Regions from separate parts of the Kocuria sp. CPCC 205231 genome, predicted to be linked through region 1. Evidence: riboswitches for the same ligand, from Rfam matches in the RefSeq annotation. Region 1 holds a riboswitch; each other region holds the start of a gene.
What was found. A riboswitch is a leader RNA that binds a small molecule or an ion and turns the genes downstream of it on or off. The one in region 1 is predicted to bind thiamine pyrophosphate.
Positions count from the first base shown of each region.

Region 2: it holds a riboswitch for thiamine pyrophosphate, as region 1 does, so the genes downstream of both, RF640_RS07685 (ECF transporter S component) here and RF640_RS18395 (3-oxoacyl-ACP reductase) in region 1, are expected to answer to the same signal.
Region 3: it holds a riboswitch for thiamine pyrophosphate, as region 1 does, so the genes downstream of both, RF640_RS02995 (FAD-dependent oxidoreductase) here and RF640_RS18395 (3-oxoacyl-ACP reductase) in region 1, are expected to answer to the same signal.
Region 4: it holds a riboswitch for thiamine pyrophosphate, as region 1 does, so the genes downstream of both, thiM (hydroxyethylthiazole kinase) here and RF640_RS18395 (3-oxoacyl-ACP reductase) in region 1, are expected to answer to the same signal.

Region 1 is NZ_JAVKPP010000033.1:1,009-8,727, reverse strand. It holds gene RF640_RS18420 (heavy-metal-associated domain-containing protein) at 1-42, opposite strand, end outside; gene RF640_RS18415 (cell wall metabolism sensor histidine kinase WalK) at 137-1,282, opposite strand; gene RF640_RS18410 (response regulator transcription factor) at 1,279-1,980, opposite strand; gene RF640_RS18405 (F510_1955 family glycosylhydrolase) at 2,139-3,026, shown strand; gene RF640_RS18400 (LLM class flavin-dependent oxidoreductase) at 4,086-5,402, opposite strand; gene RF640_RS18395 (3-oxoacyl-ACP reductase) at 5,414-6,178, opposite strand; TPP riboswitch at 6,227-6,322, opposite strand; gene RF640_RS18390 (TIR domain-containing protein) at 6,777-7,622, opposite strand; gene RF640_RS18385 (hypothetical protein) at 7,631-7,719, opposite strand, start outside.
Region 2 is NZ_JAVKPP010000006.1:51,140-58,858, forward strand. It holds gene RF640_RS07660 (low molecular weight protein-tyrosine-phosphatase) at 1-128, shown strand, start outside; gene RF640_RS07665 (uridine kinase) at 125-718, shown strand; gene RF640_RS07670 (aminotransferase class IV) at 748-1,629, shown strand; gene RF640_RS07675 (energy-coupling factor transporter transmembrane protein EcfT) at 1,638-2,435, opposite strand; gene RF640_RS07680 (ABC transporter ATP-binding protein) at 2,432-4,231, opposite strand; gene RF640_RS07685 (ECF transporter S component) at 4,228-4,848, opposite strand; TPP riboswitch at 4,939-5,058, opposite strand; gene RF640_RS07690 (DUF4235 domain-containing protein) at 5,193-5,471, opposite strand; gene mnhG (monovalent cation/H(+) antiporter subunit G) at 5,532-5,987, opposite strand; gene RF640_RS07700 (monovalent cation/H+ antiporter complex subunit F) at 5,984-6,256, opposite strand; gene RF640_RS07705 (Na+/H+ antiporter subunit E) at 6,253-6,972, opposite strand; gene RF640_RS07710 (Na+/H+ antiporter subunit D) at 6,969-7,719, opposite strand, start outside.
Region 3 is NZ_JAVKPP010000002.1:293,014-300,732, reverse strand. It holds gene RF640_RS03035 (hypothetical protein) at 51-398, shown strand; gene RF640_RS03030 (DUF2945 domain-containing protein) at 463-666, opposite strand; gene RF640_RS03025 (MDR family MFS transporter) at 754-2,433, opposite strand; gene RF640_RS03020 (TetR family transcriptional regulator) at 2,430-3,056, opposite strand; gene RF640_RS03015 (DUF3140 domain-containing protein) at 3,141-3,470, opposite strand; gene RF640_RS03010 (VOC family protein) at 3,645-4,553, opposite strand; gene RF640_RS03005 (hypothetical protein) at 4,653-5,651, opposite strand; gene thiE (thiamine phosphate synthase) at 5,750-6,379, opposite strand; TPP riboswitch at 6,485-6,588, shown strand; gene RF640_RS02995 (FAD-dependent oxidoreductase) at 6,584-7,719, shown strand, end outside.
Region 4 is NZ_JAVKPP010000012.1:44,112-51,830, reverse strand. It holds gene rpmA (50S ribosomal protein L27) at 1-234, opposite strand, end outside; gene rplU (50S ribosomal protein L21) at 295-606, opposite strand; gene RF640_RS13180 (bifunctional hydroxymethylpyrimidine kinase/phosphomethylpyrimidine kinase) at 827-2,362, opposite strand; gene thiE (thiamine phosphate synthase) at 2,359-3,042, opposite strand; gene thiM (hydroxyethylthiazole kinase) at 3,039-3,863, opposite strand; TPP riboswitch at 3,906-3,999, opposite strand; gene RF640_RS13165 (nuclear transport factor 2 family protein) at 4,049-4,783, opposite strand; gene RF640_RS13160 (Rne/Rng family ribonuclease) at 4,977-7,719, opposite strand, start outside.

The DNA.
Region 1 (7,719 bases):
GGTGGAGGCCATCGGCAACGGGGAGCGGGTCTCGTGGCTCATGTGAAGCTCCTTCGATCGATTCGGGCGGTAGGACCGGATACGTCCTCACCACCCCCAGGTATATACCCCCCAGGGGTATGTTGCAAGCGTGGGGTCATGCGGCGACCGTGGTTTCACGGGGGCGGTGCCGGGTGGGGCGGGGTAGCTCCACGGTGAAGACCGTCCCAGCTCCGGGACCGGAGGAGCTGACGTTCAGCGTTCCGCCGTGGGCCTCGACCAGGGCCCGGGAGATGGTCAGGCCGATCCCGGAGCCGCCGTGGTCGCGGTCCCGGGCGGTGTCCCCGCGCCAGAAGCGCTCGAACACCTGGGGCAGGTTCTCGGCGGCGATCCCGTCGCCGGTGTCGGCCACGACCAGGCCGAGACGGCCGGGGCCGTGGACGGCGGCGCGCACGGTCACCGTGCCACCGGGCGGTGTGTGGCGCAGGGCGTTGGTGAGCAGGTTGCCCAGCACCTGACCCATCCGCTGCCGGTCCACCTCCACGACCCCGGCGGCATCCTGCGCCTCGAGCACCAGATGCACGCCCTTGGCGGCGTAGGCCTCCCGGTGGGCCTCGACGGCGGTGCGCAGCAGCTCGTCGACGGGTTGTGCGGTGCGCTCCAGCTCGATCCGGCCCTCCTCGGCCCGGGAGACGTCGTGGATGTCCTCGACCAGGCGCGTGAGGCGTCCCAGCTGGTCGGTCATGAGCTCCCCGGTGGCCTCGTCCCAGTGCGTCACCCCGTCTTGGAGAGCCTCGCAGTAGACGGAGAGCACCGAGATCGGAGTGCGCATCTCGTGGGCCAGGTCCGAGAGCATCCGCCGGCGGGTGTCCTCGGTGCGCTGCAGACGGGTGGCCATGGTGTTGAACGAGGTGGCGACCGCGTCCACCTCGGTGCCGGCACCCAGGGCCGGGACCCGGGTGTCGTAGCGCCCGCGGGCCATGGACTGGGCCGCCTGGGTAAGTGCGGCCAGGGGCCGCTGGAGGCGGCGGGTGAAGAACCAGGTCACCGCCGCCGCGCACACCACAGCAGTGCTCAGGGCCGCCCCCAGGATGATGAGGTTGGTGTCACGGTAGGCCTGCTCCACGTGCAGGAGTTCCGGGGAGTTCTCCGAGTGCCCGGCCATGATCAGGTGTTCGTGGAAGATCGGGGGCCCGGCCAAGGAGGCCACGGCCACGGCGGCGAGGATGCTGGCGGCCACCACGATGGCCTGGGCCAGGAAGAACCGGGAGGCCAACCCCCAGCTGTGCCGCCGGCCGCTCACCGGCTCACCATCCGATAGCCGACCCCGCGCACGGTGTCGATGTAGGCGCTCTGATCCTCACTGAGTTTCCGGCGCAGGTGACCGATGTGCACATCCACCAGCCGCTCATCGCCCACCCAGGCCGGGTCCCACACGGTGTCGATGAGCTGACGACGGGACAACGCCTGGTGCGGCCGCGCCGTCAGGGCGGCCAGCAGGTCGAACTCGGTGCGGGTCAACCCCACCGGCTCACCGACCACCCGCGCCTCATGGGCGGTGAGATCGACGGTCAGGTCCCCGAACACCCGGGCCGGCTCCACAGCAGTCACGGTGGTGCGGGGCCGGCGCAGCACCGCGGCCACCCTCGCGACGAGCTCACGCACACTGAAAGGCTTGGTGATGTAGTCATCGGCCCCGGCCGCCAGGCCGGCCAGCTTGTCGTCTTCGTCCCCGCGGGCGGTGAGCATCAGCACGTAGCACTCGGAGAAGCCCCGGATCCTGCGGCACACCTCGATCCCGTCCAGCCCGGGTAACCCCAGATCCAGCACCACCACATCAAAGCTCCGGCTGCGGGCGGCCTCCACGGCGTCGGGCCCGGTGTGGGCGGTGGCCACGTCATAGCCGGCGCGGGTGAGGTAGGTGGCGATCATCCGGGCCAGGGGCTTCTCGTCGTCGACCACCAGCACCCGCCCGGTCACCGCATCGATGCCAGAATCCATGACTTCAGTGTCCCCTCCGTCCGCACCGCATTCGTGCCGGAGACTGGTCGGGGGAGGAATCTTCGCCAAACCTTCACGGAGAACGCCACAGGGTCCCTCCCCGACCGGTCGACAATGGTGGATGGCCCTCGCAGTGTGGTGCGAGGCGGAAAGGACCCATGAACCCCCTGACCCGTAGAACCCTGCTCGTGGGCGGCCTCGGCCTGCTCGGCACCGGCGCCCTGGCCGCGTGTACTTCCCCGGCGGAGAGCCCGGCACCGGCCGGAGCGAGCAGCACCGGCACGGCGATCACCCATGTGCACGCCATCACCCGCGACACGGTGACCGGAGGCGGCGCAGGAGCAGGAGCAGGAGCAGGGGTGATCCTGCTGGCCACCCATGAAGGGCTGTTCCGCCTCCAGGACGGGGAACTGACTCAGGCAAGTCCGGTCGTGGACCTGATGGGCTTCACCGTCACGCCCGAGGGCCGCTATCTGGCCTCGGGCCACCCCGGTATCGGCACCGATCTGCCCGAACCGGTCGGGTTGATCGAATCCACCGATCAGGGCGAGACCTGGGAGGTGCTCTCGAGGGGCGGGGAATCGGACTTCCACACCCTGGCCGCCGGTCCGAACGGGGTGCTCGGCTTCGATGGGCAGCTGCGCGCCAGCTCCGACGGGCGCACCTGGGACACCCTCGAGATCCCCTCCGCCCCGGCCGCCCTGGCGATCGCCCCGGGCACAGGCACCATCCTGGCCACCACCGAGGACGGCGTCATGCGCTCCCAGGACGACGGTGCCACCTGGGACACCCTGGACACCCCGCAGCTGATGTCCCTGATCGCCTGGGCCGACGACAAGACCATCGTCGGGGCCGGGGTCGACGGGAACCTGCTGACCAGCGCAGATGCCGGGGAAACCTGGACGGCCAGTGACCAGCCGATCGGGGAGATCACCGCCCTGGGGGCCGGGCTCACGGAGGAAGGCGAGACTGAGGCCCTGCTCGTGGCCGACGGAACCGTGCTGCGCACCACCGACGGCGGGAACACCATCGAACAGCTGCTTTGACCCCGTTCACGTTCACCCGCTCGTGGACGAGTCTCCCTGGCACGCCCACGTCTCAAGCGTTCACGCACAATGCCCGCCCACAATGCCCGTCAATGTGCGCGCCTGGAGCAGGGCAGCAGGAGCTGTCCCTCAACCGATGCCGGGGCAGAACAAGAGACCCCTGCTCTCTGCAGGGGCCTCTTGAAGGATGCCGGGGGCAGGCTACGCGCACTCGTCGTAGTGGTCCTCATGCTCCGCATGCCGGTGACCGTCGTGGAGATAATCCACATGATCGCCGTGTTCAACGGTCTCGTGCCCGCAGTTCTCTCCGTGAGTGTGTTCTGCTTTGGTGTGCTCGGCCTGCTTGTCGTGACCAGCCATGATGATCCCCCTTGGACGTACGGGCCCAGGACAGGCTCGTCTTTCCAGTGGAGCACCGGCACCAGGATCTGGCAATGCTTCTGCGGGACCACCAGGGCGAGACCCGGCCCTGCCCGAAGTGCACGCTTCTGCTGACGAAGCAGAAATTTCCTGGCGGATCTCCCACCCTAGAACTCAGGGACCAAACGCGCTATCGCTGATTGATCCGCGGACACTGGCTGCATCAGTAGCTCGACGCGACCTTCTTTACATATGGCCGGTTATCAGCCGCTAAGTAGGACGAGTAGAAACAGGTGCGAGAACTCGTCCCCCTCTGCCTACGGGCGTCTGCCCAGGTGGCAACAGGGTGCGCGGCGGACCGGTGGGATCGGCGAGCTCGTGACGCCGGCATCGTTCACGCAGGACAGCATGGAGAACTCTCGTTTAATGAGAGATTCGCGCGTACAGCTGAGGTATGGAACGGCGCGGGGTCGTGCACCGGGGCTCTTCGTCGGCGAAGGCGTCGCATGGTTGTGGGTTGAGACTCGGGCGCTGGAGGTGCACGCACGGCCGCCCCAGCGACTGATCTGCCGGCGTGGCAGGAAGTTACTCGTCCTGCCTCAACACGTCTCGCTACCGGTCCACCTGCCCGCATTATGGATATGGTCCCGCTCAAGGGCGCTTGTGCGCGCCCGCGGGTTCGCTGTGCTGCCGGTGGGGTCAGGCCGGCGCTCCAAAGGTGGGGCAAGGGAATCCCAGGTGCCCGCGGAGGGTGTCGGCGGTGTAGTGGGTGCGGAAGAGGCCGCGGCGTTGCAGTTCCGGCACGACGTGGTCGACGAAGTCCTCGAGGGCATCAGGCAGGGTCGGGGGCATCAGGTTGAACCCGTCGGCTGCTCCGCTGCGGAACCAATGCTCGATCCGGTCCGCGATGCGTTCGGGAGTGCCGACTATGGTGCAGTGCCCGCCGCCGGCAGCCAGGCGACCCAGCAGCTGTCGAACGGTGGGTTGTTCCACCTCGATGATCCGCAGAATGGTGGCGTAGCGGCCCTGGGGTCCGCTGAACTGCTCAAGCGCGGGCAGTGGAGGAACTGGGGCGTCAAGTTCCCAGTCGCTGCAGTCCTGCTGGACGAAGGTGCTCAGCTGGGCCAGCGACTGGTCGGTGGGCAGCAGCGCGTCGACCGCGGCCTGCTGGGCTCGGGCTTCGGCCTCGGTGGAGCCGACGTAGGTGACCAGCCCGGGCATCACCGCCACCGCCTCCGGGTTCCGCCCGGCCGCGGTGATACGGGCCTTGATGTCGGTGTAGTAGTCGCGGGCGGCGGGCAGGTCGTAGGCCACCGCGTAGATGCCTTCCGCGTACCGGGCGGCCAGATCCCGTCCGGGTCCGGAGGCCCCGGCCTGGAAGAGCACCGGGCTGCCCTGGGGCGCTCGGGGCACGGTCAGGGGCCCGTCCACCTGGAAGTGCTCTCCGCGGTGGTGCACCGGGCGGAGCCGGGCGGGGTCGGCGTAGAGCCCGGTCCGGTCGGCGAGCACGGCGTCCTCGGCCCAGGAGTCCCACAGCTGCTGGGCGACCTGCACGAACTCCTCGGCACGGGCGTAGCGCCGCTCTCGGTCCGGCATGGCCTCCATGCTGTGGTTGCGGGCCTCGGCGTCGAACATGGAGGTCACCACGTTCCACCCCGCCCGTCCGCCGCTGATGTGGTCGAGGGAGGCGAGCATTCGGGCGGCGTGGAAGGGGGTGAAGAAGGTGGTCGAGATGGTGCAGACCAGTCCGATCCGCTCGGTGGCCTGGGCCATGGCCGACAGTGTGGTCAGCGGCTCGAGGAACCAGCGGGGCCCGGAGGAGACGTCGCCGGTGCTGTGACCGTCGGCGAAGAATACCGCGTCGAAGAGACCGCGCTCGGCCGTGCGGGCCAGACGCTCCCAGTAGGAGATCTCGCCCAGGTGCTCGGCGGGGGAGTCGGGGCGCCGCCAGGCCGCGCTGTGGTGGCCGGCGCCGAAGAGGAAGGCGTTGAGGTGCAGTTGCCGGTGTGTGCTCATGGGTGGCGGATTCATCCCATGACCAGTCCGCCGTCGACCACCAGGTTCTGCCCGGTGACCGAGCGCGCCCAGGGCGAGGCGAAGAACAGGACGGTGTCGGCGAACTCCTCGGGGGTGGTGACCCGGCCCAGCGGGGTGGAGGCGGCGATGAGGTCGAAGACCTCCTCGGGGGTGGCCGCACTGGCGTCGGTGGTGCGCAGCAGCCCACCGGAGACCATGTTCACCGTGACACCGTGGGGGCCCAGGTCCTTGGCCAGGGTCCGGGTCAGCGAGAGCAGGGCCGCCTTTGCGGCGGTGTAGTCGTGATACGGGACGACGGGGTTCTGGAACAGGTTGGTGCCGATGTTCACGATCCGCCCGAAACCCTGCTCCTGCATTCCCGGCAGGCACGTCTGCGTGGTATTCAATGCCCCGCGGACGCTACCGGAGAACTGGGTGGTGAACTCCTCCCAGCCGATCACTGCTGCCTGGGATCGGGCGTCGCCGTTGAAGGAGAAGTCCACCAGGGCGTTGTTCACCACGGTGGTGACCGGAGCGCCGAAGTGCTCCCGGGTCCGCTCGAGCATGGTGGAGACCTGTTCGGGATCCGTGACATCAGCAGGCAGGGCCACGGCCCGCTCCGGGCCGAAGCGGTTTGCGAGCTCTTGGGCGGCGGTGGCACTGGAGCGGTAGTTGATGACCACCTGCGCGCCCTGCGCGGCGAAGGCCTCCACGATGTGGCGGCCCACGCCGCGGGCCCCGCCGGTCACGAGGACGATCTGTTTTGCGATCTGCATGAGGTTCCCTGAGGATCAGGGCGAAAAGATGCAAGCACGAGGCGTCGGCCGGGCTTGGTAGGACATCCCTTCGCCAGTACGAACTGGATCAGGTTCAACGGGTGTCATCTCAGCCGGATGAAACCGGCACCCCGTGTCACTACTCCGACCGTACACGCTCGCCCAGAAGTCTCTGAAGCCGGCACCTCACGTCGGATCTGTCCCACGTCAGAGCGGGCAGGGAGGCAGAAAGTAGATCTCATCGATTCATTAATTTACATAATACAAGTTATGAGACATTGAGCCAGGTCAGGGTGTGACCTGATCGTGCAGCAGTCCGGACGGCTACTGCCAAGTCCACCGAGAAAAGTCCTGTGGTGACCTGTCTCTAGAACTCGCCTTCGATACTCCGCCGCGTTAATGGCGCACCCAGAGGGATCTTCGGCGATCGTCCCGTCAACTTCTTCAACCATCCAATCGGTCTGGCCATCCACATCCCCCTCAGTAGGGTGTCGCGACGACCGGTGGAATCGGTCCTGGTGCTGTTTTTATGTTTTCTAATTACTCATCTTTCGGTGGTATTTTCATCGAATTCTGCATTTTATATTTAACCATATGATCAAAGCGCCTTATCGAGGGACACTTTAATATCTGCAGCCTTTAGCTCGCGCGCTAGTTCCATCTGCCACGACTCGCCCTTTACTGGGATGTAGGCAACTCCTGAGAAGTCTGTGGGGAGCTCGATTGAGGGTTCGTTTAGTGCCGCCACTCTGTCCCGGCCCAACAGTCCAATGAAAAGCCCTAGCTCAAAGACAACGTTCTGCCGTGCGCGTGGGGAGACCGTTCCCGCCCCATGCTTCCCGCCGTCATCATCAGGGGTAAGAAGGACTACGGCGAAGACGGCCCGCTGTGCGTGAGAAAGTAGCTTACCAAGAATGTCCTGACCTCGATTCGCTTGATCGGCCAATACGACGACGTCGCGATCAGTCACTGTCTCCAAGAAGCGTCGGACTATTTCGCGTCGCTCAATGTCATGGCCGTGTACCAAGAAGATTGGCGCGTCAACAGGCGTGTCCGGTGGTGTCGAGCTCGGCGACCCTTCGGCGTATACATCGAGGCGGTCTTCGACTGCTCCAAGAACTCGAATCTTTTCTTTGATGTCCGCAATCACCTCCGGCACACGTTCCCAGGGAATCGTCGTGGATGCGATCTTTAGGTCGAGAAGCGAAACCGCAGTACCGGTGAATTCATCTTTTGGGCTGGTAGTAAGGAACCCGGAGACCTTGAAACCGTTTTCAAGTACTGCCGCGGTCCTGCCCTCCCAGGAAAGATATTTGTCACGGAAGTCGCTTACGTGTGTCTCGTTAACCGGAGCGGATCCCAGAATCTCCTCCCCGACTAGTCGCGCGCGTATGATAGCCGCTCGCATTTCCGTTACCGGACGCACAAGTTCGACGGTACCCAATGTTGCTCCTATTCCGCATCGATAACGGCGCTCAGCCATCCCTTTAGCGCAGCCAACCGCGCATATGCCTGCGCACCGTCATTAGCCCTCTCGATGA
Region 2 (7,719 bases), on a different contig from region 1:
ACGGGGGCCCCGAGGACTTCGAGTCCACCTGGGGCATGATCGACGCCGCCGTGCCGGGCGTGGTCCGCGCCGTCGCCCGGGAGCTCGGCGCCGACCGGGGATCCGCGCAGGACGCCGGGCGCGCGTGATCGACATCGAGCTCGAGCTGGATCCGGCGCTCGCCGCGGCCCACCCCGCCGGCACCAACCTGGCGCGGCTGCTCCCCTCCCCCACCCGCCGCCCCTACCTCATCGGCATCGACGGGCGTTCGGGGGCCGGCAAGACCAGCCTCGCCGAGCAGCTCGGCGCGGTGCTGCGCCCGGTGCGGGACGTGACGCTCTTCCACCTCGAGGACCTCTACCCGGGCTGGGACGGGCTCGGCCCCGGCCGCCGCACCTACGTGGACGAGGTCCTCACACCCCTCGACCAGGGCCGGGACGCCGAGTGGAGCGCCTGGGACTGGGTCACCGGCTCCCCGGGGACCCCGCGGCTGACCCGTGTGGCGGAGGTCGTGATCCTGGAGGGCGTCGGCGCGTGCAGCGCCGAGGCCCGGGAGCTGCTGGACGTCTCCGTGTGGGTCGAGCTGCCCACCGCCCTGCGCTACGACCGCGCGCTGAGCCGTGACGGCTCCTACTACGCCGAGCACTGGGACCGCTGGGCCGCCCAGGAGGACGCCTACCTGGCGGAGGACCACGTCTGGGAACAGGTGGACATCCTGCACCCCGGCCCGGTCTGCTGAGCCCCGCGGCCGCACCGACAGGAGGATCCGTGACCAGCACCGTCGTCGTCCTCGACGCCGCCCACCCGGAGGGCGTCCTCGCCGATCCGTCCGTTCCGCTCGTGCGGATCGACGACCAGGGGCTCACCCGGGGGGACGGCGTCTTCGAGACCATGCGCGCCGTCGACGGGCTCGTGCAGAAGTTCGAGGCCCACCACCAGCGGCTGTCGGCCTCCGCGCGGCTGGCGCAGCTGCCCGTGCCGTCGGCGCGGGACGTGCGCGGGGCGGTGGAGCTGGCGCTCGCCCACGCCGCCCCCGGCGGGGACGGCGGTCTGGGGGCCGAGCACGCCGTCAAGGTGGTGATCAGCCGCGGCACCCCGGCGGACGGCCCGTGGTCCTGGATCGTGGTGAGCCCCGTGCCGGAGACGACGTTCCGGCAGCGCCGGGACGGCGTGACCGCGGTGCTGCTGCCGCGCGGCCACGACCCCGCCCAGGACGCCGGGTACCCGTGGCTGCTCCCGGGGGCCAAGACGCTCTCCTACGCGATCAACATGGCCGCCCTGCGCCACGCCCGCTCCCTCGGCGCGGACGAGGCGGTCTTCACCACGGAGGGGCGCAGGGTCCTGGAGGGCGCGACGTCCTCCGTGGTCTGCGCCCGGGTGCGCGTCGGCCGCCGCACCCTGCTGACGCCGGAGCCCTCGCACGGGATCCTGCCGGGCACCACGCAGGCCAAGATCTTCGCCGCCGCCCGCCGGGACGGCTGGGAGCTCGGCTACGGGCCCCTGTACCCGGCGGACCTCATGGAGGCCGACGCCGTGTGGCTGGTCTCCAGCGTCCGGCTCGCGGTGCCGGTGCGCCGGCTCGACCACCAGCCGCTGCCGGTGGACCCGGACCTGACGAGGCTCGTCACGAGCTGGGTCCAGCAGGCCTGATCCTTCGCTCAGGCCCAGATGAACCGGTGCGTCCCGAGCAGGACGGACACCGCCGGGCCCGCCGCGGCGGCCGCAGCGCAGCCCGTGAGGACCGCCGCGTCCCGCCAGGAGTACCCCGGGACGCGGGCCCACGTGCGCGGACCCGCCCCGAAGCCGCGGGCCTCCATGGTGACCGAGAGCCGGGTGGCCCGTCGCAGGGACTGCACCAGCAGCGTGAAGGCCTGACCGCCGAACTCCCGCAGCGCGCCCACCGGACCGTGCCCGGACCCCGCCCCGCGCGCCCGCCGCGCCATCGCCAGGGTGGCCCACTCGGAGACCATCACCCCCACCAGCCGCAGCGCGGCCAGGGACGCGAGCACGAAGCGGGCCGGCAGGCGCAGCGTCTGGGCGAGGCCGTCGGCGAGGTCCGTGGGATCCGTGGTGAGCACCAGCATCAGCCCGGGCAGCGCCAGCGCCAGCCCGCGCAGGGCGATCGCCGCCCCTGCGGCCACCGAGCCGGACGAGATCCCGGTGATCCCCAGGTCGAGCAGCACCGGCCCGGTGTCCTCGGCGAGCAGGGCCGTGCCCCACCCGCTCACGAGCGCCGCCACGACCACCGGCCACGCCCGGCGCAGCAGCGCGAGCGGGCGCTGACCGGCCAGCGCCAGCAGCAGCACCTCGCCCAGCAGCACGGTCCCCGACGTCACGGGGTCCGCGCTGAGCAGCAGCACCACGGTCAGCAGCAGCGCCCCGGCCAGCTTGACCACCGCGTTCGTGCGCCCCAGCAGGGAGGTCCGGGCCGACGGCGCGATCGCGGCGGCGCTCACCGGACGGGCTCCCGCCGGGCGGGGACGACCCGCACCGCGCCGGCGCCCGGCGCCGCCGGAGCCGCCGGGGCACTCCCGGCCGCGGCCGCGGACCGCACGGCAGGAACGGCCGGCGCCCCTTCCGCCGCCGGTGCCGTGCGAGCCGCCCGGCCCCGCGCGCACGGGGTGCCCAGCGCCAGCACCTCGGCGCCGAGCGCCCGCACGAAGTCCTCGTCGTGGGTCACGGCGAGGACCGACGTGCCGGCGTCGACGAGCTCCACGAGCAGGTCCACGAGCTCCGCCCACGTCAGGGCGTCCTGACCGAACGTCGGCTCGTCGAGCACCAGCACGTCCGGGTCCGTGGCGAGCACCGTGGCCACGGACAGCCGCCGCTTCTCGCCGCCGGAGAGGGTGAACGGGTTGGCGTCGGCCAGGTGCGAGAGCCGCAGCCGGCGGAGCAGCTCGTCCGTGCGGCGCTCCCGCTCGGCCACCGGGGTGCCGGCCAGCCGGGGGCCGAGCTCGAGCTCGGCCCGCACGGTGGCGCGCAGGAACTGGTGCTCGGGCTCCTGGAAGACCGTCCCCACCCGGGCCACGAGCTCCCGGCCGCTCCACTCGAGCGGGTCGGGGCCCGCACCGCGGTCGAGGCCCGGGTGGGCCCGCACGGTGCCGCGCACGGGGGCGAGCAGGCCCGCCAGCGTCAGCGCGAGCGTGGACTTGCCGGCCCCGTTGGGACCGGTCAGCGCGAGCGCGCGGCCGCGGCGCAGGGTCAGCTCGACGTCGGCCACCGCCGTGGGGAGGTCCCGGCCCTCGGCGGCGTCATTTCCCGGGCGGTCGCGGCGCCGCGCCCGCCGCCGGGCGCGCAGCTGCCGCGCCGAGGGCTGGCTGCGCGAGACGCCCAGAGCGGAGGCGCTCAGCAGCGGTCCGCCGTCCGCCCCGGAACCGGCGGCCCGGGTCCCGGCCGGACCCCCGGCGGAGCCGGCACCGGAGCCTGCACCGGGACCCGCGGCGGGGCGGGCGGGCGCACGGGTGGCGGGCACCCGGCCGGGCACCCACACCCCCGCGCCGCTGAGCTCGTCGGCCGCGGCGCCGAGCACCCGGTCCGGCGCGCCGTCGTGGGTGATGCTCCCGTCCCGGCCGAGCACGACGACGCGGTCCACGACCTCGGCCCACACGGCGACACGGTGCTCCACGACCACGAGCGTGGCGCCGCTGCGGTCGAGGCAGGACACCACGGCGTCGCGGACCTGCCGCACGCCGGCGGGGTCCAGGTTCGCGGTCGGCTCGTCGAGCAGCAGCAGCCCGGGGCCCATGGCCACGGCGCCCGCGAGCGCCAGGCGCTGCTTCTGCCCGCCGGACAGGGCCGACGTGGAGTGGTCGAGGGGGAGGTCCAGGCCCACGTCGTGGAGCGCCGCGCGCACCCGCGGCCAGATCTGCTCCCGGGGCACCGCGAGGTTCTCGAGGCCGAAGGCGGTGTCGTCCCCGATCCGGGACAGCACCACCTGGGACTCGGGGTCCTGCTGCACGAGCCCGGCCCGGCCGCGCGCCTGCTCCGGCGGCATGCCGTCGAGCAGCAGCTCGCCGGAGGCGGACTGCCCGTCGTCGTCGTGGAGGACCCCGGCCAGGGCGTGCAGGAGGGTGGACTTGCCCGCCCCGCTGGGTCCCAGCAGGAGCACGCGCTCCCCCGGCTCCACCACGAGGTCGAGACCGCGCAGCGCAGCCGTCTCCCGCCCGGGGTGGTGCCAGCCGAAGCCGCGGGCCTCGACCCTCGCCCCGCGGGTGGCGGCCGCCACCGGGCCCGGGGTCGTGGGAGCCGTCATCGCCGCACGGCCCGCCCCGACGCGAGCCCCTGCAGCACGCCGGTGGCCGCGAGGGCCCGCACCACGGCGTGCATCAGCAGGCCCGCGAGCACCGCCCCGGAGACGGCCGCCAGGACCACGTAGACCACCTGGTGGCTCAGCGCCCACTCGTAGTTGTAGACGATGTTCTCGTGGACGCCCAGGAAGATCCCGCTCACGGCGCCCGCCGCGGCCGCCGCGAGGGCGTCGAAGCGGCGGTACCGGAAGGCGGCGAAGGCCAGTTCCGCACCGATGCCCTGGACGAGGCCGGAGAGCACGACCAGCAGGCCGAAGTGGGTGCCCAGGAAGCTCTCGATCACGGCGGCGAGCAGCTCGCAGAACAGGGCGGCGCCGGGCTTGCGGATGATCAGCCCGCCGAGCACGCCGGCCACGAGCCAACCGCCGGCGATCAGCCCCACGGCGGGGGGATAGGCGACCGCGGCCGTGCCGACCACGGGGTAGAGCAGGTTCGACCACGCCCAGAAGACCACCGCGCACACGGCGGCGAGGACGGCGGCCACGACGATGTCGACGACGCGCCAGGACGACGCGCGGGACGTGCCGGGGCGGCGGGCGGGACGGTGGGTGGTGGTGTTCACGGTGGGTTCCTCCTGGGCTCAGCGAGCCGTCGGTGCCAGGAGGGGACGGGGTTCCGCGGGCCGCGCCGGTGGCGCGTTCCCGGGGAAGCACCCCTGAGATGCTCGACTCCCTTCGCCGGTGCTAACCGGAGCAGGTTCGAGGGTCTGCGGCGATCCGCACTCTCAGCGCCGCTCCGGTCTCACCGGCGGGGCGCTCCCCTGTCGTTCAGTGGCACCGAGTCTACCCCTCCCCCACCCCCGCCGTGCACGACCACGGGCCCGGTGCACGACGAAGGGGCCCGTCCGGCCGGACACCGGTGCGGTGTCCGGCCGGACGGGCCCCTGCGCGAGGTGCTCGCCGGGCCTCAGACCTCGGCCTGGCTCGAGGCCTTGGGGTTCGTCCGCGGCCTGTCCTCCATCTTCGCGATCTGGCGGGAGATGCCGACCTTGATGACGGTGCCCACGAGACCGGTGACGAGCGACCAGATGATGATGCCCGTCCAGGCCTCGTCCGGGTCCGGGTTCTTGGCGGGGGGCGGGTCGCCGGTGATGCGCGTCCACGCCGCGCCGAGCACCTTGTGCGAGAGCGCCACGCCGCCGAGCGAGAGGCCGGTGCCCACGAGTTCGAGGACCTTGGTGTTCATGGAGTGCTGCTCCTTGTCGTCCGAGGGGGACGCGGGTGCGCCCTGTCGATCCTGCTCAGCCTAACGCGTCCCCGGCGCTCCGTCAGTCTGCTGTCCGTCCGCCCGCCGGCCGTCCGGGCTCGGCGCCGGCGGCCCCGCGGCGACGCCCTCCGAGCCGCTCTCCGCGGCGCGGTTGAGGACCTCCTGCAGGTCGTCCCGGGTCAGCGTGGTCCGGTTCAGGTGCTTGGTGCGGTACGTCGAGCGTCCCACCATGTGGGCGGAGACGGGCACGGTGAGCAGCTGGAACATCCAGCCGAGGGCGATGAGCGGGATCATGACGGGTTCGCGGTTCTCGAGGGCGACGGCCGTGAGCATGAGGAGCAGCCCGAAGACCTGGGGCTTGGTGCCGGCGTGCATGCGCGTCAGCAGGTCCGGGAAGCGGACCAGGCCGATCCCGGCGGCGAGGGACATGAGCGCGCCGACCACGAGGCACAGGGCCGCGGCGGCGTCCAGGACGGTGTCCAGCACGGCGCTCACCGCCCGTGCTCGGCGGTCTGGGTGGCGAAGCGCGCCACGGTCACGGACCCGATGAACCCGACCAGCGAGACGATCACCATGAGGATCAGGTTGTTGAGGTGTCCGTGGTAGGCCATGTCCACGGCGAGGGCGGCCGCGACGATGGCCAGGAGCACGTCCGTGGCCACCACGCGGTCCAGCAGGGAGGGGCCCTTGGCGAGGCGGTAGAGGGTGCCCGCGGCGGCCGCGCTGAGCAGCACGGCGGCGACGGCCACGGCGATCTGCATCACGGGCGGTCCTCCTCGGAGTCGTCGGCCGGGGTGGATCCCGGGGGGTGGCTCGGGGCGTCCGCCGGGGACCCGGTGGGCACCTCGTCCCGGCGGCGGCCCACGATCTGCAGGCTCGCGGTGATCGGGGAGCTGAGCGCGGCGCTGTCCCGCCGGTCCGTGCCGGAGTCCCGTCCGCCGCCCCGCTCGGCGCGCAGGGCGGCGAGCTCCTCCGGGGTGCCCATGATCCGGATCCAGGCCGCCTCCACCTGCAGGGCGGACCGGCGGAAGTCCTCGGCCTCCTGGGCGCTGCGGACGTTGAGCGCGTGGAAGTACAGCGTGCCGGAGGCCCGGTCCACCTCCACCACGAGCGAGCCCGGGATCAGGGTCATGGTGTGGCCGGTGGCCGTGAGGAGCAGGTCCGAGCGCGTGCGCAACTGGACGCCGACCACGGCGTTGCGCGCGCGCGGTCCCACGAGGATCGCGATGAGCATCACCTCGATGCTCGCCTTGGCGACCTGCCACACGAACGTCACGGCGAAGAGGGCGAACTGGAACAGGTTGAACCGGCCGGACAGCTGGACGGGCGGCAGGTACAGCACCCAGGTGACGAGCAGGGCCAGGACCAGTCCGACCAGCAGGTTGCCGGGGCCGAAGTCGCCCCAGAGGGCGCCCCACACCACCACGAGCCACACCAGCAGCGGCAGCTCGACGAGCAGGGAGTTCTTGGGGCGGGTCACGGGGCCTCCTCCACGACGGGCTGCGGCGCGGATGCGGGGTCCAGCACGGCCTCGACGTAGCGCTCGGGTCGGACGAGGTTCTCCGCGGCGTTGTCAGCGAGCTGGAACAGCGGCCCGGCGAACACGGTCAGGGCCACCCCCGCGGCGACGAGGGCCGAGGCCCCGCCCAGCATCGAGGGGGACATCAGGCGCACGTCGCCCTTGCCCGCGAAGCGGCCCGCCTGGTCGTCGACGGCGCCCGAGGTCAGCAGGAACCGGGAGCCGGCGGGCACCGGGGCCAGCAGGATGGGGTCCGGGTACTCCGCGTCCTCCGGCGCGCGCAGGAACACGCGGTTCCACACCCGGATCATGGCGAGCAGGGTCAGGAGGGACACCGCCACGGAGCCCGCGACGAGGACGTAGGCCAGCCCGTCCCCCTGGTCGACGCCGGCCTGCAGCAGGCCGGTCTTGCCCAGGAAGCCGGAGAACGGCGGGATCCCGCCGAGATTGAGCGCGGGCACGAGGTAGAGCAGCGCGAGCAGCGGGGAGATCTTGGCCATCCCGGCCAGCCGGTCCACGTTGGTGGACCCGCCGCGGCGCTCGATCAGCCCGGCCACGAGGAACAGGCTCGTCTGGATCACGATGTGGTGGGCCACGTAGTAGACCGTGGCGGAGAGCGCCTCCTGGGTGCCCACGGCCACCCCGAAGATCATGTAGCCGATGTGGCTGATCAGGGTGAAGGACAGCATGCGCTTGATGTCGATCTGC
Region 3 (7,719 bases), on a different contig from region 1:
CGGGACCTTCTGCAGCTCCCGATGCGCTCGCACGACTGGAGATCCCCGCCATGAGTCTTTCCGAACTGACCCCTGTTCCCGACGACACGGGACCCCTCGACGTCCTCCCCGGCATCGGCGTGGGTCCGGTCGTCGACCCGATCTCCTCCATCACCGTCTCCCACGTGGCGCGCTACCGGATGCGCACCGACCGCGCAGGGCTGAACCTGCGGGCGGGCGAGAAGGTGCTGTGCGCACCCTACGACCCGGTCGAGCTGGGCATGGTCGTCCTGGTGCGCTGCGAGGCCGACGGGTACAGCCCAGGCGCCCTGGTCCCGGCGTCCGACGTCGAGTACCTCGAACCGGCCGGCCCGTCCTTCGGCCCGTTCGTCTGGGGCACTCCCGGCGTCCGCGGCTGAACGCCGCGTCCCGCCCGCCTGCCGCCGCGCCCGTCCTCGGGCCCGCGGCGGGGCCGGTCTCCGGCTAGGCCTCGGTGAGGGCGTCCGCCTTGTGGGTCGCGCGGGCCCCGGAGCTGTCGGACTCCACGATGTAGTGCGGATCGTCCGTGCTCGCGCGGTACGTGCGTCCGTCGAGCTCGAAGTCCTCGGTCTTCTTCTCGACGACCTTCCCCTCGGTCCTGCCCTGCGGGGTGTTCCACGTGACCCTGGTGCCCTTGCTCAGACCCATCCGCTGCTCCTCTGCTCGTCGATTCCGGCGCTCGTCCGGTCCGGTGCGCGTGCGCCCCGTGACCATCGCCCGTGCGCGGTCCTCAGCCTACGGAGCGCTCCGCGCCCCGGCCAGCGCGCCGCGGGCGTTCCGCGCGTCGTCGTCGTCGTCGGCGTCCCGCTCCCCGTCGGCGGCGCGCGGGGCGGCGGGCTCGTCGGCGGTGACCATAAGGCGGCCCTCGGCGAGCGCCTCCGGCTCGACGTCCTGCTCGATCGTGGTGGCCAGCGGCTTCTCGGCGACGAAGCACAGCACGGCGGCCGCCAGCAGGCCCAGGGGCATGATCCACAGGTAGATGGGCGTCAGGGCGTCGTTGTAGGAGGTCACGATCGGGTCCTGCAGCGCCTGCGGCAGGGACGCGACCACGGCGGGGGTGAGCGAGTTGGCACCCCCGGCGCCGCCCTCGAGCGCGGCCGCCGGGACGCGCTCGGCCATCAGCTCGGCCAGCCGGCTCGCGAAGACGCTGCCGACCACTCCCGAGCCGAGGGTGGCGCCGATCTGGCGGAAGAAGTTGTTCGCCGCGGTGGCCGTGCCGACCTGGCGCAGGGGGAAGGTGTTCTGCACGATCAGCACGAGCACCTGCATGGACAGGCCGAGACCCAGGCCGAGGACTGCGATGTAGAGGCAGACGTGCCACACCCCCTGCTCGGAGGTCAGGGTGGCGAGCAGCCCCATGGCCGCGGCCACGATCACGCTGCCGGCCACCGGCAGCCACTTGTAGCGCCCGGTCCGGCTCACGGCCTGACCGGCGAGCACCGAGGTCACGAGCATCGTGCCCATCATCGGCACCATCAGCAGCCCGGACCGGGTGGCGTCGACGCCGAAGACCATCTGCAGGTAGGTGGGCAGGTAGCCGAGGGCCCCGAACATCGCCACGCCGGTGAGCAGCCCGGCGAGGGTGGTGAGGACGAAGTTGCGCTCGCGGAACAGGTGCATCGGGATGATGGGCTCGGCGGTGCGCCGCTCCACGGCCACGAACGCCGCGGCGGTCACGAGCGTCCCGGCGATCAGGCCGAGGAGCACGGGGTCGGTCCAGGCGTACTTGCCGCCGCCCCAGGTGGCGAACAGGACCAGGCAGGTTGTGGCCACGGCCAGCAGCACCATGCCGCCGATGTCCAGGCGCGGCCGGCCGCTGTGCCGGGGCAGCTTGAGGAACAGGACGGCCCCGGCCAGCGCGAGCAGCCCGAGCGGGATGTTGATCCAGAAGACCCAGCGCCAGCCGGGCCCCTCGGTGAAGAAGCCGCCGAGCAGCGGGCCGGCCACCGAGGACACCGCGAACACCCCGCCCATGACGCCCATGTACCTGCCGCGCTCCCGGGCCGGGACCACGTCGGCGATCGCGGCCTGGGAGAGGATGATCAGCCCGCCGCCGCCGAGACCCTGGATCGCGCGAGCCGCGATGAGGACCTCGATGGTGCCGGCGAGCGCGCCGACCACGGAGCCGGCCATGAACACCAGGATCGCGCCCAGGAGCAGGGGCTTGCGGCCCATCAGGTCCCCGAGCTTGCCGTACACGGGCATCATGATCGTCGAGGCCAGGATGTAGGCCGTGATCACCCACAGCATCTCGTCGACCCCGTTGAGCTCGCCCACGATCGTGGGCAGCGCCGTGCTGAGGACGGTCTGGTTCAGCGCGGCCAGCAGCATGGAGAGCATCAGGCCGACGAAGAGCAGCGCGAGGTGCCGGGAGCCGGAGCCCGGTGCGGCGCGGTGGGCGGGGGCGCGGGTCATGCGAGCTTCTCCTGGAGACGGTGGAGGAGGGTGAGCGCCGACTCGTGGTCCTCGGTCGGCAGGCCGTGCGCCGGGGAGTAGCCCTCGGCGGTGATGGCGAAGCGCAGCGGGACGCCGCCGAGCAGGACCAGCATCCGGGCGACCTCGTCCACGCGGTGCTCACCGATCCCGGCCGACCACGCGGGGTCCCGGGCCAGCAGCTCCGCGAGGGTGTGGCGCACCAGGGCCTCGGCCTCGAGCATCAGCTCGTGCCGGCGGCGGCCCAGGCTCGGGTGGTCCTGCAGCAGCCTGCGGCGCCGCTCGGCGTCCCGTCCCGCGTAGGCGCTGCGGGAGACGGCCAGCAGCAGGCGCGAGACCTGACCCAGCAGGTCGTGCTCGAGGGCGAAGCCATCCAGCAGCTCCGGGTCCAGCGAAGGGGCCCGCATGCCCAGGACCGCGTCCTCCTTGGCGGGGAAGTAGTTGAAGAAGGTCCGCGGGGAGACGCCGGCCGCCGCGGCCACGGCCTCCACCGTGGTGCCCTCGACCCCGTGCTGCACCGCGAGGGCGGCGGCCGCCTCGTGGATCGCGGACCAGGTCTCGGCCTTCTTGCGGGCGCGCAGGGTGGGAGGGAGGTCGGCATTCATGCCCAAATTTTTGCACTTCTGCAAGTTTTGCACAACTGCAATATCTGCCCGGCCCGCCCGGCGGCGCCGGGCGGGCCCTCCGGCTCAGTCCTTCAGCGGGTCGTGGCCCCAGTTCATCAGGGAGTAGCGCCACCGGGTCTCGCGCACGTCCCCGTCGGGGCGCTGGGCCAGGTGGCGGTGGACGTAGCCGACCACCTTGCGCATGTGCTCGTGGTCGGCCTCGGTGCGCTCGCCCTTCGGCTTCTGCAGGATCTCCACGATCCGCCGCCCGGAGCGGTGGCCCACCGACTCCCCGCCGTCGCCCTGGCCCACCGAGGTGGACTCGTCGGTGTCCAGCCACGTCGACAGCTGCTTTGCGGTCATGTTGACGGCCTCGTCGAAGTCCTTGCCGGTGGTGTCGTCCTGCTCGCCCATGCCCTGCTCCTCGCTCTCGGACCGGGCGGCCGCCGTGTCGCCGCGCGCCCTCGGCGCCCGGGCACCCCGGGCACGAGGCCCAACCTACCGGCGGACCGGGGTGCCGGCGAGCAGTCGCCGGTGTCGAGCGCGGTGCCGCCGGCGGGCGGGTGCGGACGCCGCACCGGGCCGGGGCTACGCCGCGACGCCCACCTGGATCAGGGTGTTCCAGGGGTCCTCGAAGCGCAGCACGGCGCCGTCGTGCCGGGTGGGGATCCTGTGGTCCGCGAGCCGGGACGCCAGGGCCGCGACGTCGTCGGCGTCCGGCAGGTCGATGTTGACCTGGCCCAGCCCCAGCGAGGCCGCCCGCGGGCCGGCCCCGGCGCTCTGCCAGGTGTTGAGCGCGATGTGGTGGTGGTAGCCGCCGGCGGCGATGAACAGGGCGGAGCCGATGTCGCTCATGACCTCGAAGCCCAGGACGTCCACGTAGAACTGCCGGCCCAGCGGGATGTCGCCCACCTGCAGGTGCACGTGTCCCAGGGTGGCCGGCGGCGCCGGGGGTCGCCCGCTCTGCTCGGCCAGGTGCTCCTGGAGGAACCCGTTCGGGTCCAGGGGGTTGGAGGCCAGGGTCAGCAGGCCGGTGGGCTCCCGCCGCCACGTGTCGCGGGGGCGGTCCGTGTAGAGCTCCACCCCGTTGCCCTCGGGGTCGTCGAAGTAGAAGGCCTGACTGTAGAGGTGGTCGGCGCTGCCGGTGAAGGAGCGGGGCGCCACGGTCGCCACGGACGCGAGCGCCGCGGCCAGGGCCGGCTCGTCGTCGAAGACCACCGCGGTGTGGAACAGGCCGGCCTGCCCGCGGCGGGCCGGCGGGAGCTCCTTGACCTGGCGCAGCCGCACGACCGTCCGGCCGTCCCGGCCCAGGACCGCGGTGTCCCCGGCGTGGGCGAGCACGTCGAGGGTGACGGCGTCCGAGTAGTAGGCGACCATCGTGTCCAGGTCGGAGACCAGCAGCTCCACCGCGCCCATCCGGGTGTCCGCGGACAGCAGGTCCTCGGCGGGGCGCTTCGTCAGGCTCTGGGGAGCGGGGTTCTGGGGAAAGATCGGCATCGCGGGGTTCTCCGTCGGCAGGGGCGGCGCATTGGTTGATATGTCCCCAAGAATAGCCTCAGAAGCTTTCCGGTGCAAGTAAATGGTGGTGCTGTGGGCTCAGAGGATGAAGATCAGGGCGGCGATCACCGCCAGGATGCCCAGGAAGACGAATCCCCACGCCTTGAGGTTGTCGGAGTCGTCCTCCTCGGGCTCTGCCGGGCGCGGCGGCCACCCGCCGGGGCCGGGCCCGAACACCGGCCCGGAGGCGCCTTGGGTGCCGGCACCAGTACCGCCCGGGCCGGGTGCCCCGGGTTCGGGGTGCTGGCCCGGGAACTGCCCGGGCGGCGGCGGGGCCGGGCTCGCGGGGCTCACCCCCCACTGGGGGTTCCCCGGTGAGCCCGCCGGAGGGGCGCCGGGCGGGGGTGTTCCCGGGCGGATGTCACCGTCCGCGGCCGGGCCGGCCGCGGAGGAGGATCCCGCGGTCGGACCCGGCGCCGGGGGAGCCGCCGGCGGCAGGGTCTCGCCCGAGAGCACGGGGCCGTCCTCGCGGTGGCCCCGCTCCGCCTCGTTCAGCAGGGTCACGAACTGCTCGAGCGGCTCGGACCCGTCGTGCTCCCGCGCCAGGAAGCGCTCGGCGCGGCGGCGCACCACCTTGTAGACGCGCCCGTCGTCGGGGATGCCCAGGTCCCGGGCGGCCCGGGCCACGGCCAGCGGGGGCTGCTCCGGCAGGGGGTTGGTGCCCCACTCCAGGAGCCCGGTCAGCAGCGGGCGCTCGAGCACGGCAGCCAGGGCCGCCCGGGCGCCCGGCACCCGGGTCAGCTCCAGCAGCCCGCTCGGCGGCGCGGACGGGCACCCCGGCACGTCGCTGGGCAGCCGGGCGGCGCGCTCCAGCCAGAAGGTGTCGCCGAAGAGGGTGGCGAGCAGCACGGCGGCGGCGAGCCGGTCGTCGCTCGGGGCGGCGTCCTCCGGGAGGCCCTGCTCCCAGTGCGTGCCGAGGGCGCGGCGGGCGGGCTCACCGGCCAGCCGGACGCGCAGCTGCGCGTCCTCCGGGCCGCGGGCGGTCTCCGCGGGGCGCTCCACCGCGTGCCGCACCTGGGGGTCGAGCTCGGGGTCCATGGGCCACCTCTCCGTCGTCGTCCTGCGTCCATGCTCTCAGAACGTGCTGGACGGCGGCGGGGAGCCGACGGTGAGGCGGGCGGGGGGCCGCCCCGGGCTCAGGCGGGGAGCAGACCGCGCAGCTGCCCGGCGGCGGTGCGGGGATCGGGGGCCTCGGTGACGGCGCGGACGACGACGACGCCGCGCGCCCCGGCCTCCAGCACCTGCGGGAGCCGCGTCTCGTCGATGCCGCCGATGGCGAACCACGGCACGGGCAGGACCTCCGGGTCCGCGTCCAGCCGGGCCTCCGTCAGCTCGGCGACCGCGCGGACGAACTCCAGCCCGGTGGCCGGGCGCCCCGGCTTGGTGGGCGTGGCCCAGACGGGGCCGGTGCAGAAGTAGTCGACGTCCGAATCCTCCAGCGCCGCCGTGGCCTGTCCGAGGTCGTGGGTGGAGCGCCCGATCAGCACGTCGGGGCCCAGGAGCCGCCGGGCCTGGGCGGGGCTGAGGTCGTGCTGGCCCACGTGGAAGACGTCGGCGCCCACGAGCGTGGCGATGTCGGCGCGGTCGTTGACCGCGAACAGGGTGTCGTACTCGGCGGCCACCCGGCCCAGCAGCTCCAGCGCGGCGATCTCCTCGTCCGCGTCGATGCTCTTGTCCCGCAGCTGGACGACGTCAGCGCCGCCGGCACAGACGGCGTGCAGGAAGTCCTCGAGGTCGCCCCGGTCCCGGCGGGCGTCCGTGCACACGTACAGCCGGGCGGCGAGGAGTCTGGCCGTCCGGGTCTCTCGCAGGGAGGACTCGGCGGGGGCGGAGGCATCACGGGTAGGCTGGGTCACACGCTGATGATAGGTCAGCGGTTCTGCGGGAGCCCCACCGGGGGCTGAGAGGGCGTCCAGCGCCGACCGCCACACCTGATGCGGGTCATGCCGCCGGAGGAAAGGACGTTCCCTGTGACTGCCGCGCACCCCGCCCCCACGACCGCGCCCCACCCGCTGGTCGACCGGCCCGAGCACGTCCGCGCCGACGTCGCCGTCGTCGGCGCCGGGGTGATCGGCCTGGCCACCGCCTGGGAGCTGCGCCGCCGCGGCCGCTCGGTGGTCGTGGTGGACCCCGAGCCGGGCTCCGGCGCCAGCCGCGCCGCGGCCGGGATGCTCGCCCCGGTGAGCGAGGTCCAGTACCAGCAGGAGCCCCTGTACCCCCTCATGACCGCCTCGGCCGCCGAGTACCCGGCGTTCGTGGCCGCCCTCGAGCAGGCCGCCGGCGGGACGGTGGGCCACCGGGCCACCGAGACCCTCGTGTGCGGCGTGGACGCCGCCGACCGGCAGGCCCTGACGGACCTCCGCGAGCTGCAGGGGCGCCACGGCATGACCGTGGAGCAGCTGACCCTGCGCGCCGCCCGCACCCTCGAGCCGGCCCTGAGCCCGCGGCTGTCCGCCGCGCTGCGGATCCCCGACGACCACCAGGTGGACCCGCGCCGCCTCGTGGCGGGGCTGCTCGCGGCCCTCGTCGCCCCGGAGCTCCCGGAGCTCCCGGAGCCCGCCGGGCCCTCGCAGGCCCCCGGGGTCCCGCCCGTGCGCGACGGCGGACCGGCCCGCCTCGTCCACGGGCTCGCCACGGGGCTGCGCCGCCACGCCGAGGGCGCGGCGACGGGCGTCCGCCTGGCCGGCGGCGGGATGGTCTCCGCGACCTGGACGGTCCTCGCCCCGGGCGCCGGGCTCGGCGAGCTCGAGGGGCTGCCGGAGGACTGGCACCCGCCGCTGCGGCCGGTGCACGGGGACATCCTGCGCGCCCGGGTCCCCGCCGGGGCGCCGGAGCTGCTCGAGCGCACCGTCCGCGGCCTGGTGCACGGGGTGCCCGTCTACCTGGTGCCCCGCGCCGACGGGACCGTGGTGATCGGGGCGACCTCCCGCGAGGACGACCTGAGCGGCCCCAGCGCCGGCGGCGTGTTCCGGCTGCTGCGCGACGCCCAGGCGCTCGTGCCCGGCGTCGCCGACCTCGAGCTGATCGAGGTGCTGGCCCGCGCCCGGCCCGGCACCCCGGACGACATCCCGTACCTCGGCCGGGTCCGCGACCCGGACGGCTCGCC
Region 4 (7,719 bases), on a different contig from region 1:
GACGACCTTGCGGCCCCGGCGGGTGCCGAACTCGACCTGACCGGCGGCCAGGGCGAACAGGGTGTCGTCGCCACCGCGGCCGACGTTGAGGCCGGGGTGGAAGTGCGTGCCGCGCTGCCGGACGAGGATCTCGCCGGCGTTGACGGTCTGGCCGCCGAAGCGCTTCACGCCGAGGTACTGCGCGTTGGAGTCGCGACCGTTGCGAGTGGAGCTCGCGCCCTTCTTGTGTGCCATGAGGTGTGCCTACCTTCGGGTCTTTACTGGCTGGTGGAGTCTGGACGGGGACCGGGCCGGTCAGGCGTCGATGCCGGTCACCTTCACGGTGGTCAGCTCGGCACGGAAGCCCTGGCGCTTCTTGTAGCCGGTCTTGTTCTTGAACTTCTGGATGGAGATCTTGGGACCGCGGAGGTTCTCGACGATCTCGGCCGTGACCTTGACGCTCGCCAGGGTCTGGGCATCCGAGGTGATCTTGTCCCCGTCGACCAGCAGCAGGGCAGGGAGCTCGATGGTGCTGCCTGCTCCGCCGGCGACGCGGTCAAGGGTAACGAGGTCTCCGACGGAAACCTTTTCCTGGCGGCCGCCAGCGCGGACAATCGCGTACACCACTTGGGAACTCACTTCTCTCGACGTCATGTGTAAACAGTGTGGGTCGAGCGCATACCTGTCAGGACCAACGACGTTGAGACGAGCTGACGGTGACCGGCCCGTGGGACTAGGCCGAGGTCAGCGCAGGTTCGCCGCAATTCAGGAACTGCACCCGCATGTGCCGCCAGGTGGGGTGTCGAGTTTTTACACGCGCGCACCGGCAGGGCACCGAAGATCAAGACTACTCGATCCGGTCAGCGCCCGCCAACCGGCGCTCCGCCACCGGCGCGGCGAAGAAGTCCCGCTCGAGCGCGCAGGCCTCCAGGAACACATCCCGCATCCTCGCCCGGACGTCCGCCGGGGCCGCCCGGGCGGCGTCGTCGAGCAGCCGGCGGGCCGTGCGGGTGGCCTCCTGGAACCCCTCGTCCGCGTACGTGGCCAGCCAGTCCGCGTAGGGGTGCCCGTCGGTCCCGTCGGCCGCGGCGAGCTCGTTCAGGTGCCGGCCCACGTCCGCGTAGACCCAGTAGCACGGCAGCACGGCGGCCAGGCCCACCGGGTAGGGCTCCGCGGCGGTGGCCGCGAGCAGGAACGTGGTGTAGCGCCGCGTCACCTCGCCGAGACCGTCCCGGGCACCGCCGGCCCGGGCGCCGCCGTCCCCGGCGTGCCGCAGCCGGGCCCGGTGCAGCTGCGCCTCGGTCTCGGTGCAGGACACGGCGCCGGCCGCGAAGAACAGCCGCTGCTCCTCGTCGGGCGCCCTGGCGGCCAGCAGGGCCAGCGCCCGGCTGTAGCCGTCGAGGTACTGCAGGTCCTGGTCGAGGTAGGCGAGGAAGCGGTCCGGCTCGAGCCGGCCGTCGCCGAGGAGGCGGACGAACTCGAGCTCCTCGATCTCCCGCCGCACGGCCGCGGAGGCCTCCCACAGCTCGTCGGTGAACCGCTCCGGGCCCGTGCCCCAGCTCTCGAGGGCGTCCTGGACGTGGTGGAAGTGGTGGACGGGCCCGCTGCCGTGGCCGACCTCGAGGTCCCCGGCGGCCTCGAGGGCGCCGCGCAGCCAGTCCCGGGCGATCCGCAGGCTCCGGGGCCAGTCCCCGTGCCGGGCCTGGAGGGTGGCCAGGGCCGAGGAGAGGGAGCACCCGGTGCCGTGGGAGTTCTCGGTGGGCACGCGGGCGCCGTCGAACGCCACGAGGGGCTCGGGGGCGTCCGGGCCCACGAGCGCGTCGGGCGTCCGGTCCCCCGTGAGGTGCCCGCCCTTGACGAGCACCAGGGTGCCGTGGGCGCGGGCCACACGGTGGCCCTGCGCGAGGGCCTCGTCCCACGACGACGCCGTGTCCTCCCCGGCGAGCACGGCGAGCTCCTGCAGGTTCGGGGTGATCAGGTCGGCGAGGCCGAGCATCGAGCGCAGGGCGTCCTCGGCCTCGCGCTCCAGCAGGCGGCCCCCGGAGGTCGCGACCATGACGGGGTCCAGGACCACGACCGGCGGCCGGTGGGTCCCGAGCCACCGGGTGACGGCCTCGATGACCGGCACGGACCCGAGCATCCCGATCTTGACGGCGTCGATCTCGACGTCCTCGGCGACCGCGTCCAGCTGTGCCGAGAGGAACTCGACCGGCGGGACGTGGATGTCGCGCACGCCCACGGTGTTCTGCACGACGACGGCGGTGACGGCGCTCATCCCGTAGCCGCCCATCGCGGCGATCGACTTGAGGTCCGCGTGCTGGCCGGCCCCGCCCGTGGGGTCGGTGCCGGCGATGGCCAGGACGCGGGGCACGCGGGCGGTCACGGGGCCACCTCCCCGGCGGGCACGGCGGTGAAGGCCCGCAGGTAGCGGGCGGCCGCGGCGGCGGGGTCCGGGTCGGCGCAGATCCCGGAGACCACGGCCAGCCCCGCGGCGCCGGCGGCGCGCAGGCCGGGGGCGTCCTCGACCCGCACCCCGCCGATGGCCAGGCAGGGCAGGGCCGTGCGGGCCGCGGCGCGGGCGAAGCCCTCGACGCCCAGCGGCTCGGGGTGGTCGGGCTTGGTGCGGGTCGCCCGCACCGCCCCGACGCCCAGGTAGTCGACCGTCCCGGCCGGCAGCGCGGCGGCGGCATCGAGCTCCTCCGCCGTGGCGGCGCTGAGGCCGAGCACGGCCTGCGGGCCGCAGATCTCCCGGGCGAGCGCCACGGGCAGGTCCGACTGGCCCACGTGCACGCCGGCCACGGGGGCGCCGGCCGCGCGGGCGGCGAGGTACACGTCGGCGCGGTCGTCCACGAGCACGGGCACCTCCCGGCCCACGCGCTCGGCCACGGCCGTCAGCAGGGCGACGAGCTCGCGGACCGGGGCGTCCTTCTCCCGCACCTGGACCATGGTGGCTCCCCCGCGCACGGCGGCGGCCACGACGTCCGGGACCGTCCGGGGGGCGCTCAGGGCGGTGTCCGTCACCAGGTGCAGGGACAGGGCCGCGGGGTCGAGGCGCGGGCTCACCGGGCGACCTCCTCGCGCACGAGCTCCGCCCGGGCGGCGATCCCCTCCGGGGTGACGGCGTGCAGCCGGTCCAGCAGCGCCACGGCGAAGGAGCCGGGCCCGGCGGAGTCGGCGGCCGCGTCCTCGGCCGCCAGGGTGTACACCGTGGTGGCGGCCACCGCCGCGGCGGCCGGGTCCGTGCGCACGGCGGTGAACGCCGCCATGAGGGCGCCCAGGGCGCACCCGCCGCCGGTGATGCGGGTCAGCAGGGGCGTGCCGTGCGGCACCCGGACCACCGTGCCGTCCGGGGAGCGCACGAGGTCCACGGGCCCGGACACGGCCACCGCCGAGCCGGCCCGCTCGGCGAGCGCGGCGGCGGCGTCCCGGGCCGCGTCGACGCCGTGGGTCGCGTCCGTGCCGCGGCCGCCGGCGCCGCCGGCGAGGGCGATGACCTCGGAGGCGTTGCCGCGCACGATCGCCGGCTCGAACCCGAGCAGGTCGCGGGCCAGCGCCGTGCGCACGGGCAGGGCGCCCACCGCCACCGGGTCCAGGACCCAGGCCCGGCCCGCGCGGCGCCGGGCCCCGACGGCCTCGTAGGCGGCGCCGCGCTGCTCGGCGGTGGGCGTGCCGGTGTTGACGAGGAGGCCGTCGGCGAGCTCCGCGAAGACCCCGCCCTCGCCCTGGATGTCGGTCATCGCCGGGGACGCGCCCACGGCGAGCAGCACGTTGGCGGTGAAGTTGGTGACCACGGCGTTGGTGATGCACTGCACCAGCGGCGCCGCGGCGCGCAGGTCCGCCAGGGCCGCGGCGGCGTCCTCGGCGAGCGCGGGGTCCGGCGGCACCGGCCTCCCGGGTCCTGGTGTGCGGTCGGACGGGGGTACGGCATCGCGCATCTGCGACATCCCTTCGCTAGTACTGGCTAGATCAGGTTCGACGGGTGTGTTCTCAGCCGCTCGTGCGGCACCCCGTGTCTGGTGTCCTGCCAGTCTAGTCGTCGTGCGGGAGTCGGCACGGACCCCGCACGGGATCAGAACATGCCGTTGGCGTGGGCCATCCGCTCGGGCACCGGCTGCGCGACGCCCCAGTGCTCCACGATCCGGCCGTCGTCGAGGCGCCAGAGGTCGTAGCAGGCGACCGTTCCGGTGGATCCTCCGTCGCGGCTCCCTCCGGGAACGGCCTCCGCGACGGTCAGCACGAAGTTCCCCTCGCCGACCACGCGGCGCAGCCGCTGGTACGCGGGCTGCGGGCCGTCCGGCGTGCCGCCGGTGTGCTCGGTGCAGCCCCGGGGGCTCATGTGGTCCTGGACGGCGTGGCGGTCGCCCCCGACGAGGGCGGCCTCGACCCACTCGGCGGCGATGCGCTTGTTGTCCTGCGTCCGCTCGTGGTCCGTGACCGCGACGGGACCGTCGAGCTGGGGGCGGGCGCCGTCGGGGCCCGTGCGCAGGGGCTCGAGGACGTCCCAGTGCTCGGCGATCCGTCCGTCCTCCACCCGGAAGACGTCGAAGCCGACCAGCGGCTCCGGACCGAGCCCTTCGTACACCGAGTGGACGGCCACCGTCCCGTGGTCGTCGAGCATCCGGACCATGTCCACGCGGAAGTCGTCGGGCATGCTCTGCACGAACTGCCTGAGACCCTCGCGCCCGTCCGGCGCGAGCGGCGAGTGCTGGACGAAGTCCTCCGTGTAGTGACGGTCCACGGCCGACGGATCCCGGTGGACGAACAGTTCCGTGCCGGTGGTGCGGATGGTGTCTGCACTGGTCATGGCGATGCTCCCTGGAACGGGCGGCCGCTCTCCCGGCGGACGGGACGGCGGCCCCGGGTGTGCTGTGGTGCGCACCACGGTACGCCGCCGCGCGGAGGGCGGGCAGGCCGGGGCGGTCCGTGACGGTCCGCGACGACGGAGGACCCCGACCGTGCCGGTCGGGGTCCTCCGTGGTGCTGCTCGGCGGGGCGGGTCAGCCCCGGTCGGCGGGCCGGCCGCTGGTGAGGTCCTCGGCCTTGACGCCGACGCCGACGACGGTCGGCGCCCGGCGGGAGGACTCCTCCGGGGCGCGCTGGGCGACGGTCCTCGCCTCGTGCCGGGCGCCCTCCGCGGCGGCCGCCCGGCCGGCGGTCACCTCGGCCTCGCCGGGCCGCGCCGCCGGGGCAGAGGCCCGCCGCGAGCGCCGCCGGGGTCGCACTGGCTCGACGTCCGCCTGCTCCGCGGCGACCGCCGCGGCGGGAGCGGGCGCCTGCCGCTCCGTGCGCTCCTGTGCCGTGCTCTCCTGGGCCGGGGCCTCCGCCGCGGCGGTGGCCCCCTCCGCGGCGTCATCCGCACCGGTGACCGCCTCGGCGGCGGCCTCCGGGGCGGCGGAGCCGGCGTCCGGTCCCCGCTGCCCGAAGACCTCCGCGAGGGAGTCCAGGCTCAGCGGCCGGGCCTCGGCGGGCTCGACGACCACGGCGTGGCCCTGCGGCAGCTCGATGACCTCGCCGTTGATGGTCAGGCGCGAGCCCTGCTCGCCCGGCGCCTCCTCGGCGGGGAGCTGCTCCGGGGCGGCGGGGGCGGTGTCCTCCCCCTCCTCCGGCTGCTGCTCGGCGGCGGTGTCCCCGCCCTGGCCACGTCCGCGGCTGCGCTTGCCGCGGCGCTTCTTCCGGGAGCGCCCCGAGCCCTCGGGCCGGGACTCCGCCGGCTGGGCGGCCTCCTCGGCGCGCTCCGGCTCGTCCGCGGCCGCCTCCTCGTGGTGGGTGGCGGCGGCGATCGTCGCGAACGCCGTCCGCGCGGCCTCGGCCTTGGCCCTCTCCGCGGGATCGGCCTCGGCGGAGCGCTGCTCCGTCCGGGCGGGCTGCTGCTCGTTGCGGCCCCCGCGGCCGCGCTTGCGCTCCGTGCGGTTCGGCCGCTGGTCGCGGGACTCGCTCGTGGCACCGCCGGAGCGGCCCTCGAGCGGGTGGTCGTGGACCACCACGCCGCGGCCGGCGCAGTGCTCGCACGGCTCGGAGAACACCTCCAGCAGTCCGGTGCCCATGCGCTTGCGGGTCATCTGCACGAGGCCCAGCGAGGTCACCTCCGCCACCTGGTGCTTGGTGCGGTCCCGGCCCAGGCACTCCACCAGCCGGCGCAGCACGAGGTCCCGGTTGGACTCGAGGACCATGTCGATGAAGTCGATCACGATGATCCCGCCGATGTCCCGCAGCCGCAGCTGCCGGACGATCTCCTCGGCCGCCTCCAGGTTGTTCTTGGTGACGGTCTCCTCGAGGTTGCCCCCGGAGCCGGTGAACTTGCCGGTGTTCACGTCGACCACCGTCATCGCCTCGGTGCGGTCGATGACGAGCGAGCCGCCCGAGGGCAGGAAGACCTTGCGCTCGAGTGCCTTCTGGATCTGTTCCTCCACGCGGTAGTTCACGAACAGGTCCTCGTCCTCGTCCCACTTCTTGAGCCGGTCGAGCAGGTCCGGTGCGACGTAGGTCACGTACGCCTCGATGTTGTCCCACGCCTCGTCGCCCTGGACGACCATGGTGGTGAAGTCCTCGTTGAAGACGTCGCGCACCGTCTTGATCGTGAGGTCCGGCTCCGCGTAGAGCATCTCGGGCGCGAGCGTCCTGGTCGACCCGGCCCGCTCCTGGATCTGCTCCCACTGGGCGCGCAGCCGGTTGATGTCGTGGGTGAGCTCCTGCTCGGAGGCCCCCTCGGCGGCGGTGCGCACGATGACGCCCGCCCCGTCCGGCAGACGGTCCTTGAGGATCTTCTTCAGCCGGGCGCGCTCCACATCGGGCAGCTTCCGGGAGATCCCGGTCATCGACCCGCCCGGGACGTAGACCAGGTACCGGCCGGGCAGGGAGATCTGGCTCGTGAGCCGGGCGCCCTTGTGCCCCACCGGGTCCTTGGTGACCTGCACCAGGACCGAGTCCCCGGACTTCAGCGCGACCTCGATCCGGCGCGGCCCGCCCTCGAGCCGCGACGCGTCCCAGTTGACCTCGCCGGCGTAGAGCACGGCGTTGCGGCCCCGGCCGATGTCGATGAACGCGGCCTCCATGGACGGCAGCACGTTCTGCACCTTGCCCACGTAGACGTTGCCGATCAGGGAGTCCTGCTGGGTGTGCGAGACGAAGTGCTCGGCGAGGACGCCGTCCTCGAGGACGCCGATCTGGATCCGGTTGTCCTTCTGCCGGACCAGCATCTGCCGCTCGACCGACTCGCGGCGGGCCAGGAACTCGGCCTCGGTGATCACCTGGCGGCGGCGGCCCGTCTGGCGGGACTCGCGCCGGCGCTGCTTCTTGGCCTCGAGCCGCGTGGAGCCCTTCACGGCCACGACCTCGTCGACCGTGGCGGTCTCCGCGGCGCGGGGCGCCCGGACCCGGGTCACCGTGTTGGGCGGGTCGTCGTCGCTGCCGCCCACGAGCTCCATGTCGACCTCGCCGCGGCGGCGGCGCCGACGGCGGCGGCTGGTGGCGCTCCCGCCGGTCCCCTGGCCGGCCTCCTCGCCCTCGTCGGCGAGCTCCGCCGTGTCCGGCTCCTCGGGACCGTCGCCCGGGTCCTCGGCGGAGGCGTTCTCCTCCTGCTGGCGGCGCCGCGCCTCCCGGCGGCGGGCGGCGCGCTGCTGAGCGGCCTCGCGCAGCTCGTCGAGGTCCGGGGCGTGGAACATCAGCGAGGTCGCCGTCACCGCGGCGGCCGGCGCCGTGCGCGGCTCCCCGTCGTCGTCGGTGTCCTCGTCGTCGGTGTCC